3 regions of the Vreelandella sulfidaeris Esulfide1 genome follow, and region 1 is predicted to be linked to each of the others. Evidence: predicted binding sites of a transcription regulator. Region 1 holds the regulator's gene; each other region holds the start of a gene.
The links. Region 1 encodes sigma-54, which starts transcription at its own class of promoters, with help from an activator protein. Its sites were predicted from a motif close to TGGCACNNNNNTTGCTNT; they were not measured.
Positions count from the first base shown of each region.

Region 2: the regulator sigma-54 is predicted to act here: its motif matches at 2,491-2,508, upstream of glnL (nitrogen regulation protein NR(II)).
Region 3: the regulator sigma-54 is predicted to act here: its motif matches at 2,232-2,249, upstream of ACW44H_RS05735 (sugar phosphorylase).

Region 1 is NZ_CM133364.1:1,540,656-1,546,297, forward strand. Features, by position in the region: gene ACW44H_RS07050 (PTS sugar transporter subunit IIA) at 1-364, opposite strand, end outside; gene hpf (ribosome hibernation-promoting factor, HPF/YfiA family) at 369-677, opposite strand; gene ACW44H_RS07060 (RNA polymerase factor sigma-54) at 776-2,191, opposite strand; gene lptB (LPS export ABC transporter ATP-binding protein) at 2,335-3,084, opposite strand; gene lptA (lipopolysaccharide transport periplasmic protein LptA) at 3,095-3,613, opposite strand; gene lptC (LPS export ABC transporter periplasmic protein LptC) at 3,625-4,194, opposite strand; gene ACW44H_RS07080 (KdsC family phosphatase) at 4,195-4,737, opposite strand; gene ACW44H_RS07085 (KpsF/GutQ family sugar-phosphate isomerase) at 4,802-5,642, opposite strand, start outside.
Region 2 is NZ_CM133364.1:232,618-238,259, reverse strand. Features, by position in the region: gene ntrC (nitrogen regulation protein NR(I)) at 1-1,367, opposite strand, end outside; gene glnL (nitrogen regulation protein NR(II)) at 1,364-2,422, opposite strand; gene ACW44H_RS01150 (DUF4124 domain-containing protein) at 2,643-3,191, opposite strand; gene glnA (glutamate--ammonia ligase) at 3,342-4,748, opposite strand; gene ACW44H_RS01140 (hypothetical protein) at 5,284-5,642, shown strand, end outside.
Region 3 is NZ_CM133364.1:1,231,568-1,237,209, reverse strand. Features, by position in the region: gene ribBA (bifunctional 3,4-dihydroxy-2-butanone-4-phosphate synthase/GTP cyclohydrolase II) at 1-341, opposite strand, end outside; gene ribD (bifunctional diaminohydroxyphosphoribosylaminopyrimidine deaminase/5-amino-6-(5-phosphoribosylamino)uracil reductase RibD) at 451-1,635, opposite strand; gene nrdR (transcriptional regulator NrdR) at 1,632-2,111, opposite strand; gene ACW44H_RS05735 (sugar phosphorylase) at 2,282-4,048, shown strand; gene ACW44H_RS05730 (methyl-accepting chemotaxis protein) at 4,200-5,642, shown strand, end outside.

The DNA of each region.
Region 1 (5,642 bases):
TCGCCACCTGGCCTAGCAGAGAAAGGTGCGTATCATCGGCTTCTTCCGGCACTAGCAGTACAAACACCAGATCTACCGGGTCGCCGTCGATAGCATCAAAATCAATCGCTTCTGCCAGTTTTAAAAACCCTGCGATAGGGGCAGAGCAGTGTGGGCTGCGCGCGTGGGGAATAGCCACACCGTTACCAATACCTGTACTGCCTAAGCGCTCTCGACCGATTAAACGGCTAAACACTTCTTGACTGTCCAGGCTGGGAATATTTTGGGCAATAAAGGTGCTGAAAAACTCCAGCACCCTTTTTTTGCTGCCCCCGGGTACGTCGAAGAGGACACGTTCCGGGGGGAGTATGGTTTCCAACGTCATTGAATTAACGCACACCTGCGCCTTGGGCGCGGGCTTGTGCTTTTTCCTTATGTTTAACGAGTTGACGGTCAATTTTGTCCGCTAGTGCGTCAATAGCGGCGTACATATCACTGTCTATGGCTTCGGCATGTAAGTCAGCGCCTGCAGCATGCAGTGTACAGGCGGCATGCTGGCGCTCCTTCTCTACTGATAGGGTGACTTGCACCGTGGTTATATTGTCGTAATGGCGCTCTACACGTTCAAGCTTTTCGTTGACATAGTCACGCAAGGCGTCGGTCAGTTCTACGTGATGACCAGTGATATTAACTTGCATTGACGTACTCCTTATCCATCGGACTGTACTTCGATTGTAACCCTTTTTGCCGCGTTGCAAAGCCCTTGTCGAGAGTTTCCCTGAGAGGGTGACGAGTGCTAGCGCAAACGGCGCCGTTCACTGGAGGAGGGAATGCCCATCGCTTCGCGGTATTTGGCCACCGTGCGACGTGCCACCTGGATGCCCCCCTCATCTAAGAGCGTGACTAAGCGGCTATCCGAAAGCGGCTTGCCAGGCGGCTCTTCTTGGATCAGTTTCTTGAGCCGTGCGCGGATAGCCGTACTGGAGTGGCTATCGCCATCCTGCCCACTTACCTGGCTCGAGAAAAAATATTTGAGCTCAAAAACGCCCCGCGGTGTATGGATATATTTCTGAGTAGTTACCCGTGAAATAGTCGACTCGTGCATTTCCACGGCTTCGGCGATATCGGCGAGTATTAAAGGTTTCATCGCTTCTTCGCCATGCTCTAAAAAGCCAATTTGTCGGGTGATAATTTCACGGCCAACACGTAGCAGCGTATCGTTGCGGCTTGAAAGACTCTTAATCAGCCAGCGAGCTTCCTGAAGATGCTCTTTAAGAAACTGGTTGTCCTGACTTTTGTCTGCACGCTTTATCAAGCTGGCATAGTCAGGTTGTATCCGCAGCCGTGGCAGCGCCTCGGGGTTGAGTTCTAAATGCCAGCCTTCATGGTCATGGCGTACGACGAGATCCGGCGTTACGTAGCTGTCGTCGGTATCGCCATAGGCGCTGCCTGGGCGTGGATCAAGACTGCGTATTAGCAAAATGACATCCGCCAACTGATCATCATCAAGCCCCAGTCGGCGTTTTAGCAAGCGCATGTCATCTTTGCCCAACGCTTCAAGAAACTGTCGCACTAAGCGGCGGGCGGGGACCAGTAGCGGGGTATCATCAGGAAGGGCCGCTAGCTGCAGCATTAGGCATTCACGCAGGTCGCGGGCAAAGATACCCGTTGGCTCAAACTGCTGGAGCTTGAGCAAGATGGTTTCTACCTCGCGCTGGCTAAGTCCGTCAATGCCTTGAGCGCGAAGCCCTTCACGGATGTCATTGAGCGGTTGGGTTAAATAGCCGTTAGCGTCTAGCGCATCGATTAAGCTCTCCGCAACCTGCTGTTCACGCTCGCCAAAATCGGTCATCGCCAGTTGCCATAGCAAGTGCCCATGAAGGCTCTGGCCGGCAGCCTGACGCTCAAAGTCGGGCCCTTCACTACTGCTGGCGCCGTGACTTCCGATATCCTGGTAGGTATCTGACCAATCGCTATCTACTGATAATTCGGTGGGAATACTCTCGGACCACTCTTCTTCTTTAGGCTCGCTGACGGCCTGTTCGCTAAATTCATCTTCCTGTTCCAACAGGGGGTTGGCGTCTAAGGCCTGCTGAATTTCTTGACGAAGGTCCAGCGTTGATAGCTGTAACAGGGCGATGGCCTGCTGCAGCTGAGGTGTCATGGTCAGCTGTGTGCCGATACGCAGTTGTAGAGAAGCTTTCATGACCATCTGAGAACCACTCGTTATTCAGAATCCTCCACCCTAGTGCGAGTGAGGACCAGGTGCAAGTGCAATAAGCATGCCATTGGTGGTAAAGTCATTGTAGAGCACTATTTATAGGCCAAAAATAAGCGTCAGAATTAAGAAAAGCCTTACAGACGAAAGTCAGCACCCAAATAAACGTCTCTCACCTTCTGGTTTGTGAGAATGGCATCTGGAGAGCCGCTAGCGATGATTTGACCATCACCCACGATATAGGCGATATCACAAATATCGAGCGTTTCACGCACATTGTGATCAGTAATTAGCACACCAATATGGCGCTGCTTTAGCGCACGGATGATGGTTTTTATCTCGCCTACCGAAATGGGGTCTACGCCAGCAAAAGGTTCATCAAGCAAAATAAAGGCAGGCTCTGTCGCTAGTGAGCGTGCGATTTCCACGCGCCTTCTTTCCCCGCCCGATAGGCTCATGCCTAAATTGTCGCGAATATGCGTGATATGAAAGTCTTCCAGCAAAGCCTCTAAGCGCTGTTCCCGATCGCTGCGGTTAAGCTCTTTGCGGGTTTCGAGTATCGCCATAATATTATCGGCAACCGATAATTTACGGAAAATAGATGCCTCTTGGGGAAGGTAACCAATTCCCGCCGCTGCGCGCTCATGCATGGGAGCGCGCGTTAAGTCCACATCGTCGATGCCTACCTCGCCAGCATCGGATTTCACCAGCCCCACAATCATATAAAACGAGGTGGTTTTGCCCGCCCCGTTGGGGCCGAGCAAGCCCACAACGCTACCTTGGGAAATTTCTATATTGATGTCTTTAACCACTCGGCGCCGCTTGTAGCTTTTTGCCAAATGGTGAGCATAAAGGGTTTTAATCGGTGCGGTATCTGCTGTTGCCACGGCTTGGCTCCTACTGTTCCGGCTGAAGAGTCATGCGTATGCGCTGGGACTCGCTGCCATCAACGTCAGAGCGCGCTTGAATCACCTCACGGTCAATAAAATACTCAAGGCGACCGCCTCTAAAAGTATCCTCTTGCTGAATGAGCTCGGCTTGGTCGATCAACTCTACACGGCGCTCGGCGACGTGATAGATAATACGCCTCGCCCAGCCTTCGGTAGGGCCATCTTGCCCTTCAGCTTGATGGCGTAAATAGGCGCGCTCACCGGTGGCCGTCGCCAGGGCAAGCTCGCCTGCCTCATTGCGTTCAATTTCTACCCGCTCGCCACGTAATTGCATTTCGCCTTGACGAATTTCTACATCTCCCGTGTAAACGGCGGTGCCTGCCCGCTGATCAAGGTCTAAGCGGTCTGCTTCCACTTCTACCGGGGCCTGTTGTGAAGAAGTGCCCGTTTGGGCCAGTGCCGATAGCGGTAGCGAAAGCGCAAAAAAGCTAGTGTAGAAAACGGCTGTATAAATGATAGCTTTCATGGTGATTCCTATTAGCGTTGCGTGGCCGGAGGATGTATACCGCGCACATTATCAGTTAAGCGAACCTGGCTATCGTTAAGCCACGCGTCCATACGTGAAGCCGTCATCTGCTGGGGCGGTTGCTGCAACACTACCGGTGTTTCACTCCACGCGTGCTGGTTTAATCCATCATAATGCAATAGCTCGGTATCTAACTGCCAACCTTCGTCTGGAGCGATCAGGTTAGCCGAGCCTGACAGTAACAAGGCTTGGGTAGAGGAGTTGAGCATGCCGACATCGGCGCTGGCTAACCACTGGCGATTCTCACTGTCATACAATATTGCTTTGGGCGCTTCTGTCCAGGTCTCGCTTCGCTGGGGAGTATGAATGAGGCGTGGTGTTTCTAACGACTGCATAATGCTGCCACTATCACCAAATAACGTAATTTCAGCGTTTTCGAGTACGTGGCCCGGCTCCTGCGCCTGCGCTTCAGGATCGATGGTAATGTCTTGAGGTCCACGTGGGTCAAGCCAAACCAGCAGTACGCCCAAAGAGAGCACTAATCCGGTTAGCCAGACGCGCATTTTAAGCCGTTTAAACATTTACTTAAGACCGTGCAGATAGGTGTCGAGCACCGCGCCCCAGTGCCCCTGAGCTTCAAGCAATGTATCGCAAATTTCGCGTGCAGCGCCGTGGCCCCCTAGCCGCTCAGTAATCCAATCGGCATGAGTGTGCATATAATCCGGCGCGTTAGGAACGGTAATGCCGACGCCACAACGTTTAATAGCCGCTAGGTCAGGGAGGTCGTCACCACAATAGGCCACCTGTTCCAGCTCTATATCAAGTCGCTGGCAAAGCTCGCGCAAGGTAGAGAGCTTGTCTTCGCTGCCTTGATGGACATGGTCGATGCCAAGTGCTGCGGCGCGTTGGCTAACCATAGATGAATCGCGTCCCGTAATCAGCGCAACGTGAATGCCTACACGTTTGAGCAGTTTCAGCCCATGGCCATCCTGGGTATGGAACGCTTTGATTTCGATGCCGTCGGCCTGAAAATACAGGCGGCCATCGGTGAGTACGCCGTCAACATCCAGTGCTAGTAAGCGCACACGGCGGAGCCGATCAATTAGCGCAGCAGGTAGGGTCATAGAGCCTCCATTTCATTAAATTCGTAAAGCGGGTCGGTAACGCTATTCAAGTAATGCTAATGCGTTAAATAACGCCGCTGGCGAGCAGGTCATGCATATGTAAAGCCCCGATAGGGCGCTGTTGGTCATCAACGACGGCTAGCGCTGTAATCCGGCTTTCTTCCATTATACGTACTGCTTCGGCTGCTAAAATGTCGGGGCCAATGCGTTTGCCCGGTCGAGTCATGACATCATCAACGAGGACATCATGCAGGTTATGAAACTGATCCAGCGTGCGTCTAAGATCACCGTCTGTATAGACTCCGGCTAGGCGTCCCTCGCTATCGACCACGCAGGTGAAGCCTAACCCTTGCCGGGTGATTTCTAATAACGCGTCGCGCAGCGGGCTTCCCAGTGGAACCTGAGGTAGGCGCGCCCCATCGTGCATCAGGTCTCTGACACGCAGCAATAAGCGCTTTCCCAAACTGCCGCCTGGATGAGAAAGGGCAAAATCTTCAGCGGTAAAACCACGCGCTTCCAAAAGCGCGACAGCTAAAGCGTCGCCCAGGGCGAGCGCCGCTGTAGTGGAGCTGGTGGGTGCCAGATCGAGTGGGCATGCCTCACGCTCAACACCACTGTTCAGATGCGCATCGGCGTGCTTAGCAAGTGTGGAATGGGGGCGCCCCGTCATGCTGACAAGCGGTGTGCCCAGACGCTTAAGCAGCGGTAAGAGTGCAGTGACCTCGGCGGTTTCACCGGAGTTAGATAACGCCAGTACGACATCTGCGCGGGTGATCATGCCCAAATCGCCATGGCTGGCTTCGCCGGGGTGAACAAAAAAAGCTGGCGTGCCAGTACTGGCTAGCGTCGCCGCTAGCTTGCCAGCAATATGTCCCGACTTACCCATGCCGGTCACTACCACGCGT
Region 2 (5,642 bases), 1.3 Mb from region 1:
CAGCCTAGCAGTTCAGCGGCTTCGCCCTTGCGCCCGCCAGTATGTTTAAGCGCTGTCTCAATCAGAATCCGCTCAAAATCAGGCACCGCTTCTTCCAGTAGATGCGTATGGCCTTCGGCCAGGGCATGATCCGCCCAGTCACGAAACGCCGTGCGCCAGTCACCGTGGGCGCTGCTTTCTGAGGCACTCGGCGAACGCAGCTCCGGTGGCAGGTCCTCAACGAGAATTTCTCGCCCCGACGCCATTACCGTGAGCCAGCGGCAGCTGTTTTCCAACTGCCGAACGTTGCCGGGCCATGGTAAACGCGTTAGGTGGGCCTCCGCTTCGCTGGTTAACACCTTAATATCGGTGGCGAGTTCTTTCGCCGCTTCGGCTAAAAAATGTCGCGTTAAGCGGGGAATGTCTTCGCGCCGTTCAGCAAGCTTGGGCAAATGAATACGAATCACATTCAGCCGATGGAACAAATCCTCCCGAAACCGGCCATCTTCTACCAACACCTCTAGGTTTTGGTGCGTGGCAGCGATGATACGCACGTCTACTTTGACCGGTGTATGCCCGCCGACGCGATAGAATTCACCGTCAGCCAGCACTCGCAGCAGACGCGTTTGAGTTTCCGACGGCATGTCACCGATTTCATCTAAAAACAGCGTGCCGCCATTGGCTTGTTCAAACCGCCCCTGGCGCTGCTGCGCCGCCCCGGTGAAGGCGCCCTTCTCATGGCCAAACAGCTCCGATTCGATCAAGTCGCGGGGAATCGCCGCCATGTTTAACGCAATAAACGGCTTACCCGCGCGCGGGCTATGCTGATGAAGCGCCTGGGCAACGCGCTCCTTCCCCGTACCCGACTCGCCATTAATCAATACGGTGATATGCGAGTGAGAAAGGCGGCCAATGGCACGGAACACCTCCTGCATTGCAGGGGCTTCACCTATAATCTCGGCGTTCAAACCTTCAGGTACAGTGACCGGGCGTTGGCGTTCACGGGCATGTGCGACAGCACGACGTACCAGTGCCAGCGCTTCGTCAACATCGAACGGCTTGGGCAGGTATTCAAAGGCCCCGCCCTGATAAGAAGCAACGGCACTATCTAGATCAGAATGCGCGGTCATCACAATCACCGGCAGGTCGGGGTGTGCTTCCCGCACGCGTGCCATTAAATCCAGACCGTCGATACCGGGCATGCGTATATCGGTCACCAGCACGTCCGGCGGGCTTTCCAATAAGCGTGTCAGTGCCACGTCGGCGCGCTCAATACACTCAACGTCAAGATCGGGTTGCGCCAATGCGCGTTCCAGCACCCAGCGGATAGCGCGGTCATCATCGACAATGACCACCCGCGCAACATCATTACGTGCAGCCTCAGTCATGACGCTTCTCCGGTGAAGTTAATAATCATTGGAATCAGTAAACGAAATTCGGTGTGACCCGCTCGTGAGTCGCATTCAATCAATCCTTGATGTTGGTGCAAAATCGACTGGGCGATAGAAAGCCCAAGGCCACTGCCTTCTGCTCGCCCTGACACCATGGGATAAAACAACGTTTCCTGTAGCGCATCTGGAATGCCGGGACCGTTATCAATGACCGCTACTTCGCTGACTAAACGATGCCGTTCAGCGCCGAGGGTAAATTGACGACGGGCGCGGGTGCGCAGTATTAGGGTAGGCGCCGGCGTTTGCGCATCGCTCATGGCCTGCACGGCGTTGCGCGCGACATTAAGCACCGCTTGAATCATTTGCGATTCATCGCCGGAAAGGTCAGGCAAGCTCGGATCATAATCACGACTGATTTCAACGCTGGGATGCTCGGCAATCAACAGCGACCGCACCCGTTCGAGCACTTTGTGAATATTAACCGGTTCGTGCTTGAGTATTCGGTTAGGGCCGAGCATGGAGTCGACCAGATCGCGCAGACGATCCACCTCTTCCACAATAATATGGGTATATTCGCGCAGCGTCGGGTTGTCTAAATCCCGCTCTAACAGTTGCGCAGCACCGCGAATGCCGCCAAGCGGATTTTTGACTTCATGGGCAAGCCCGCGGGCCAACACCTTGATCGTCTCTTGGCGGGTAGTGAGCGCTTCTTCTCGGGAGATTTGCATTAGCCGGTCCCGCGGCTCAACTTCTAACAGCAGTTCATCGTCAGATAATGGTGTCACCGTATAGTCGACGGTGAGTGGTTCACTATTCAGGGGCGTAATACGCGCTTCGCGCTGAGTATAAGGGTGAAAAGCATCCCGTGCTTTGGCTAACACATCATCAATACTTTCATCACCGCCGAGTAGCGTATCCAGGCTGATCCCGTGAACTCGGCTAAGGCTGACCGCCAATAAAGCTTCAGCGGCAGGGTTCATCCAGCGCACACGCAGCTCGCCGTCTAACAGCAATACCGCCGTGGTGAGATGTTCAAGCAAACGCTGATGCATGGTGGTGTCCTGAGAAATTGCGTCTTCCATCGCGGTGATAGACCTACAGGTGGATGATCAATGTGGGAACTGCAAAAAGCGCGCCAATTATTCCTTTATGCCTAGTTGCACGGCTTGCGGGCAAAGCGGCGGGGATAGATGAATCGTTTTAGCGCAATCGCGACATTAAATGCGCCCACGATTGCACTATTTTAGTGCACTGAGACTTTTAATGGCCCTTTTAAGGAACCGTAATCGTCACCGCCGGGGTGCGGTGCTGTAACCGCTGGCTGCTGTCCAGTAACTCTGCTTGAAGTTCGTGCTGCCCCGCAGGCAGCCCCGTTAACCAGAAAACATCACTGTGCAGCGCGGTTTGGCTAATCTCTCCATTCACTAACAGCCGCACTTGGTGGTCTTCACGCAGCGGTGGCGCAATTGCCACCTCCACCGCGGTGCTTCGCTCCGTCAGGCGTGCGCCTTGCTGGGGCAGCGCAATAGAAAAGTGGTCATAGGGCATAAAGGGCTGCCCTGGTTTGCCACGTGGGCGCATAGCAGCGGGCGTGGTTTCACTGGAAGAGGACATCGCTGACTTTAATGCTGGCGGCAGGCTAGGCAATGGCGTCAGTTCTAATGCCTCGCCGCCACGGCCAGGGTTATCGGTAAACGTAATGTTGCCATGCTCATCGGTGACCCGGTAAACCGTTTGCCCGAACACCGTACCGCCCATTCCCCCCACGCCTAAAAAAGTGATCAGCACACCGCTCATCACGACTGCATTGACCTTGTTCATAGCCTCCCCTTGCAACGCTTCTCAGTCCCCAGTAACAAAAAAACCCCGCCGTAGCGGGGTTCTATTAGCCATCATTGTTACCACCACCTAGCTGATAGTAACAGCCAGTGTCGAGTAACGCTGATTAGCAGCTGTACTTAACAGCTGTACTTAACAGCTATAGTACATATCAAACTCGATGGGGTGCGTGGTCATACGAATACGCTCCACTTCTTCCATCTTGAGGTCGATGTAGGCATCGATCATTTCGTCGGTGAACACGCCACCCTCGGTCAAGAACGCGCGGTCAGCATCGAGTGCTTCCAACGCTTGGTCCAGGCTATGCGCTACAGTCGGTACGGACTTGCCTTCTTCTGGCGGCAGGTCGTACAGGTTTTTATCCATGGCATCGCCAGGATGAATCTTGTTCTTAATACCGTCGATACCGGCCATCAACATGGCAGAAAACGCCAGGTAGGGGTTAGCGGTCGGGTCAGGGAAACGAGTTTCAACGCGTTTGCCTTTCGGGCTAGCGGTATACGGAATACGGATGGAAGCAGAGCGGTTACGCGCGCTGTAAGCCAACATAACGGGTGCTTCAAAACCTGGCACGAGACGCTTGTACGAGTTGGTAGACGCGTTAGTGAACGCGTTCAGGGCACGAGCGTGCTTGATGATACCGCCAATGTAGAAAAGTGCCATTTCAGACAAACCCGCGTACTCGTCACCGGCGAACTGGTTTTGACCATCTTTCCAGAACGACTGGTGGACGTGCATACCAGAACCGTTGTCACCCACCAGCGGCTTAGGCATGAAAGTGGCGGTTTTGCCGTAAGCATGTGCCACGTTGTGGATCACATACTTCATTTCCTGAACTTCGTCAGCTTTCTTCACCAACGTGTTGAATTTAACGCCGATTTCGTTCTGACCTGCGTTAGCAACTTCGTGGTGGTGAACCTCAACCGTCTGGCCAATGGCTTCCAGCGTGTTACACATCGCACCACGGATATCGTGGAAGCTATCAACCGGGGGAACCGGGAAGTAGCCGCCTTTAACGCGCGGACGGTGGCCTAAGTTGCCGCCTTCTACTTGATTACTGGTCGCCCAAGCACCTTCGTCAGACGTGATTTTATACATGGAACCCTGAATGTCAGACTTCCAATGCACTTCGTCAAAGATAAAGAATTCAGGCTCAGGACCAAAGAAGGCGGTGTCGCCCAAGCCAGTCGACTGCAGGTAAGCTTCTGCACGCTTAGCAATAGAGCGCGGGTCACGATCGTAGCCTTGCATAGTGGCCGGCTCGATGATGTCGCAGCGAAGTACGAGTGTGGCATCTTCGGTGAAGGGGTCAAGGTAACCAGTACCGTCTTCCGGGCTCAGAATCATGTCTGATTCGTTAATACCCTTCCAGCCTTCAATAGAAGAGCCATCAAACATTTGGCCATTCTCAAAAAACTCTTCGTTCACATCACGGGCAGGCACAGTCACGTGCTGCTCTTTACCGCGCGTGTCGGTGAAACGCAGATCTACCCATTTAACATCATGTTCTTCAATTAGCGCGAGAGTCTTGGCTGACATAGTGTCCTCCGGTATGAGCGTGGCTTAAAGCTAACGACAGTAAGCTACCGATAAAAGTGTTGTTCGACAAAATACGTGCTAAACCGCACGTTTGTCATTCTTGTTCACTCAACGTTTGCCTGCATTGAAATACAAAACCGTTCAGCGAGCATTTCAGACCGGCTATCGTTTTAGCACGCCGCAAGGCTTATGCCTACGACCCGCTAGCCGCTACAAAATACAATGCAGAGAGCATGCCAAATGTGCACCAATATGGCATAGAAAAAACGTAAGCAACTGTTTCTTAAATATTTAAAAATAGATTCTGATGCATCCTGATGACGCATAAAGTCCAAAGAGCTGCTAACAAGCCTCTTTAACAACCTTTGACGCACCAAAATAGAACAAAAATAACCGCCAATGCACCAAAATGTGCACTAAAAATACTGAGCACCCTTTTTTGGCCCGCAAGCTTTTTTACTTGCTACTCAAATGAAGCAGATACTACAATAAATTACAATTTGAGAGATTTGCTCACAATCGGAGTCGGCAAATAATGAGGTCGGTCTGCTTTATTGTTGATGCAATGGTAACGGGCGCGCAGTTACCACGCCATTTACAATCCATACGTGAATCCGGTGTCGCCGACCACTTGTTGCCCATTTTGGTGACGGGCACTCAAGCGAATGCGCGTCTAACCTCTATCGGGCAGCGTTATCACACTCACTGCCTGATCACCCCTGCGCAACCACTGGGGGCTCGCCTCAATAAAGCCGCATTTACAAGCCAAGCGGCGTGGCTAATCATTGCGCTGCAAAGAAAACCACTGCCTGCCAGTTTATGGGACGCACTCTACCCGCAATTAAACACCTACACCCTTGATGCGTTAATCGTTAGCCTTACCCAGCCATCGCT
Region 3 (5,642 bases), 310 kb from region 1:
ACCGTGCGCGCGCGATCTGCAGCGGAAATCCCGGTAGTCACACCTTCAGTCGCCTCAATTGAGAGAGTGAACTTGGTGCCAAAACCAGAACCATTATCGCGCACCATTAACGGCAAGTTAAGTTGCTCACAGCGGGCACGTGTCATCGGCATACAGATCAGACCACGGGCGAAACGGGCCATAAAGTTGATATGCTCGGCCTGCACTTTTTCGGCGGCCATGATGATATCACCTTCGTTCTCGCGATCCTCGTCGTCCATGAGAATCACCATTTTGCCCTGGCGGATATCGTCCACCAGCTCGGCGATAGGGGCTAAGCCTCTAGAGGAGGAATGCGCCATGGAATCTCCAATTTATGTAGTCACGAACGGTTGTTGCGAAAGATCGTCGCGAAAGACTGTCGCGAAAGACTGTCGCAAAAGACAGTCACGTTAGCTGCGATTTCGCGCGTCAGGGTACCTTGCTCTCGCTAAATTCACCAGATGTGCCGGTTGCGCTAGTCGTCTGGGGGGAAGCGATAATACGCCAATCACGCCCCACCGCTCGCATATCATGAATCGTTAATCGCCGCTGATCGGCCATGCGTGAAAGCCCCGGCAACGCAAATAACGGCCGAGCTTCACCGCCTAACAGCGTGGGCGCTACAAACAACTGTAGCTCATCGATCAATGCCGCATCGAGCAGTGCGCCCGCCAGCGTCGCACCGGTTTCCACCAGCAGTTCATTAACCTGCTCATGTTCGGCTAACCACTGCAGCATCAAAGCAAGGTCGATGCGGCCATCACTGCCGGCCGGCAACACATGGATTTCAGCGCCAGCCTGTGTAAGACGCGCACGCTTTTCAGCCGTGTGGGCAGGGGTAGTAATCACCAGTGTTCGCCCCGGCTCACTCAAACAGGCCGCCGCCAGGGGCAACCGCAACCGGGTATCTAAAATCACCCGCAGGGGTTGGCGCTGTACTGCCTCAGCAGCGTTGGCAAGCTGTAGCTGATCTGCACGCAAGGTAAGCCGCGAATCGTCCATGATAATGGATTCTACGCCGCTTAATATCGCGCTGGAACGCGCTCTCAGCCGCTGAACTTGCGCGCGCGCCTCAGGGCCGGTAATCCACTGGGACTCCCCGGAGCCCATGGCGGTGCGGCCATCTAAACTCATCGCCATTTTCAAACGCACAAAGGGACGCTGCCGGGTCATACGAGCGATAAAACCAGGATTCAGAGCACGCGCTTCACTTTCGAGCAACCCTACCGCCACCTCAATGCCGGCTTCTTCAAGCAAGCGGATGCCACGTCCACTAACCTGGGGGTTGGGATCCTGCATAGCGATCACTACCCGAGCCACCTTGGCCTCTAGGAGAGCAACAGCACAGGGACCGGTACGTCCAGTATGCGAGCAAGGCTCAAGGGTGACGTAAGCGGTCGCGCCTTTGGCGTGTTCACCAGCGGCATTTAACGCGTGGATTTCCGCATGGGGCTCACCGGCACGCAGATGAAAGCCTTCACCGACCACTTGATCATCGCGCACAATCACGCAGCCCACCCGTGGGTTGGGGTCGGTGGTATAAAGCCCTTTTTGAGCCAGCTTTAGCGCCCGCGCCATATAGCGGTGATCGGCTTCGCTAAACACAGCACTCATTTTGACGGCGCGCTCTTGTTTGAGGGCTCTTGGGAAAGCCGATCGATCTCAGCGCGGAACTCATCCAAGTCCTGAAACTTACGATACACCGAGGCAAACCGAATATAGGCCACATGATCGAGGGTTTTAAGCGCTTGCATTACCGACTCGCCGATATCACGCGCGTTGATCTCGCGATCGCCCCGCGCGCGCAAGGTTTGGCGAATGCGCTCCACCGCCGCCTCAATGGCTTCTGCGCTGACTGGACGCTTTTCCAGCGCACGCAACATGCCTGCCCGCAGCTTGGCTTCATTAAAACTTTCCCGCGAACCGTCGGACTTCACCACGCGAGGCATGACGAGCTCAGCGGTTTCGTAGGTGGTAAAGCGCTCCTGGCAGCTCGCACATTGGCGGCGACGGCGTACTTGGTCACCATCGGCTACCAACCGAGAATCAGTCACTCGAGTATCGTTTGCACCACAAAAAGGGCAATGCATGGCGGTCAACCTATTGTCAGCTCGTGTCGGCTTACGGCACGAGTTAGCGTGTTATAACCTGTTAATGTGTGTGCTATTAATAACGTTTAAACGTGACATCAACCTCGTATTGTAACAATTTGGCACACAAGCTGCAGTGTTTGTGGCAGATTGTTTATCAGGAGCTCTCAATGTCTTCCTTTGAACAGACCGTTCACGGTTACCTCAGTCACCTGTATGGGCCCCGTGCTGGCGAAGTTCAGCGCCGTTTAAACCAGCATATTGAGCACTTTCTTTCGCTTGCCCCCTTTTCACCCGCCCCCGACGATGCACCGTCTAAAAACGCACCCTCTTGGAGCGAAAAGGATCAATGGGTGATTAGCTATGGCGATTCTATTATAGAAGAGGGTGTGCCGCCGCTGGCGGTGCTGAGCGATTTTCTTCAAGTGCGATTGGGCGAACGTATCAGCGGCGTCCATGTGCTTCCGTTCTTTCCCTGGAGTAGCGACGACGGTTTCTCAGTCATCCACTATCGCGAGGTTAACAGTGAGCTAGGTGACTGGTCACATATTCGCGAGCTCGCAAGCCACTACGACTTGATGGCGGACCTGGTACTTAACCACGTTTCCCGGGAATCTCTGTGGTTCGTCGATTATCTGAGCGGTAGCCAGCCCGGCCGCGATTACTTTATCGAAGTCGATCCCGATACCGATGTCTCTCAAGTGGTTCGTCCACGCAGCAACCCGCTGCTGGTGCCTGTATCTACCCGGCGTGGCACCCGTTACCTGTGGGCAACGTTCTCCGAAGACCAGTTAGATTTAAATTTTGAACACCCTGATGTACTGCTGGAGTTCGTAGGCATTTTGCTGTTCTACCTTGAACAAGGCATGCGAATTATCCGCCTGGATGCAGTGGCCTTTCTATGGAAGCGACTAGGCACCCCCTGCATTCACCTGCCGGAGACGCATACTGTCATACGCCTGCTGCGGGCCATTGTGGATTATGTTGCCCCCGGCACCTTACTGGTGACTGAAACCAACGTTCCTCATCAAGAGAACATCAGCTATTTCGGGCTGGAACGGCTCCCCAAAGGCCCGCCCGATGAAGCCCATATGATTTACCAATTCACCCTACCGCCCCTACTGTTACATACCCTAACGCGGGGAGAAGCACGCACCCTGCAAACCTGGCTTGCCAGCCTGCCCGTGCTGCCTGACCACTGCACTTACCTGAACTTTACCGCCAGCCACGACGGCATTGGCGTGCGCCCGCTGGAAGGCCTACTGCCTGATCACGAGCGAGACGCGCTGTTAGAACTGATGCACCGTTTCGGCGGTTTTGTCAGCATGCGCAGCAATCCGGATGGCAGCGACACGCCTTACGAGATCAATATCACGTGGTTTGAAGCCATGCGCGGCACCCGCCGAGGCCAGGACCCTTGGCAAATTGCCCGCTTCCTATGTAGCCAAGCGATTATGCTGAGCTTACAGGGGATTCCCGCGCTTTATATCCATACGTTAACGGGCACGCTCAATGACGTAGAAGGGGTTGAACGCAGTGGACGTCTGCGTTCGATTAATCGTCGGCGCTGGCAGCGCAGCGAGCTGGACCTGCTATTAGATAGCCCCTCGACCCCCACCCACGATGTTTTCCACGCTTTAAACCGGCTGCTCGACCAGCGCCGCCAGGAGCCCTGCTTTCACCCCAATGCCGCGCAGCGAGTATTGGACTCAGCCCCCGAACTGTTGGCGGTGGAACGTGGCCCACTGCAGGATGGGCGTCGCTTATTAGCACTGTATAACGTCTCCGACCTGCCGCTTCCCTTAGAAAACGTGGGCGAAGCGGTTACCCAATCGCTCAGTAAGCACGCCTGGCAAGCGCTTGACTCAAATAACCCTTGGGTCGCTGAAGGCGCCCTGCCCCCTTATGCCGTGCGTTGGCTGGTCGCTCTTAGCTAGTTAGCTAGATTATAGGGGCGATGATTGGCTTCATCGCCCCTATGTATCTTTTGACCTCAACAAGAGAAATTAACCAAAAAAATACCGCTAAGGTATCGGCGCGTCATGCCGATAAAGAATAAGAACTCAATTACAATAAAATAGGAAAAACATGACTCGTTTAACAACAACACAAAAACTGTGGGGAACACTGGGCATCATCTGGATCGCGATGCTGCTCTTGGTGGGCTGGTTGGCCCTTGAGAACCGTCAAACGATTGTAAGCGAACGCCGCGACAGCATTCAGTACGTGGTCGAAAGCGTCCACAACCAAATTGAAGCACTTCAGGAAAGGGTTGCCGCCGGTGAGCTCAGCCTCGAAGAAGCGCAGCAACGCGCGATCGACAATATGTCTAGCGTCAGCTTCGGCGCTGGCGAATATATTTTCTCCTTCAATGATGACTTATTAGTTATTTCCCACCCCAGCCGTGAGTCCGGCACGGACATGACCGACTATTTAGACGCTAGCGGCATGGCGCTCTATCCAGAGTTGCTGCGCGTTGCCCAAGCAGGCGGTGGCCACGTTAATTACTACTCGACCCGCGCCGGTGGCGATGAACAGCTACCAAAAACCAGTTATGTCGCTCACCTTCCCGAGTGGGGCTGGTCGTTAGCCACGGGCGTGTATGTCGATGACATCAATGAAGCGTTTATTACCGATTTAATTCACTCGATTGGCATCTTGCTGATCATCGGCCTACCGGTAACGCTGCTAATGGGCTTGGTGATTCGTGACGTTTCCCGGCGTTTAGGCGGTGATCCACGCTACGCCGCAAGCGTAGTGCGCCATATCGCTGACGGAGACCTGACCCAGGTAACGCAGCTTTCAGCGAAAGACCAGGAAAGTTTACTATTTAACATTAACCGTATGCGTGAAACGCTTGCCGAGACAATTGGCGATATTCACCACGGGGCAGATCAGGTCAACAGCGGTGTCGAGCAAATTGTCGGCGTTAACGAAGAGCTTTCCACACGCACCGAGGAACAGGCTGCTTCACTGGCTGAAACGGCCTCAAGTATGGAACAGCTCACTGCTACCGTTAAGCAAAATGCCGAGCATGCAGACCATGCGCGCACGCTTGCCACAAGAGCTGCCGACAGTGCCCAGCGCGGTAGTGACTCCATGACCACCGTCATTACCACCATGGGAACCATTAACGAAAGCGCCACCCAAATGAGCAGTATCGTCAATACCATTGACGGCATTGCCTTCCAAACCAACATCTTGGCCCTTAACGCGTCGGTGGAAGCTGCGCGCGCTGGAGAGCAAGGCCGCGGCTTCGCCGTCGTCGCCAATGAGGTTCGCCAACTCGCCAGCCGTTCGGCCGCTGCCGCCCAGGAAATCAAAACCCTGATCGAAGCGTCGGATAGTAAAGTGGTGGAAGGTAGCCGCCAAGTGCGCGCCACGGGCGATGTGATCAATGGCATGGTCGACGATATCAAGCAGCTCAGCACATTGGTGCAGGAAATCTCTGCCGCCACCATCGAGCAAAGCAGCGGCATCGAGCAGGTCAACCAAGCCGTGATTCAAATGGATCAAATGACCCAGCAAAAT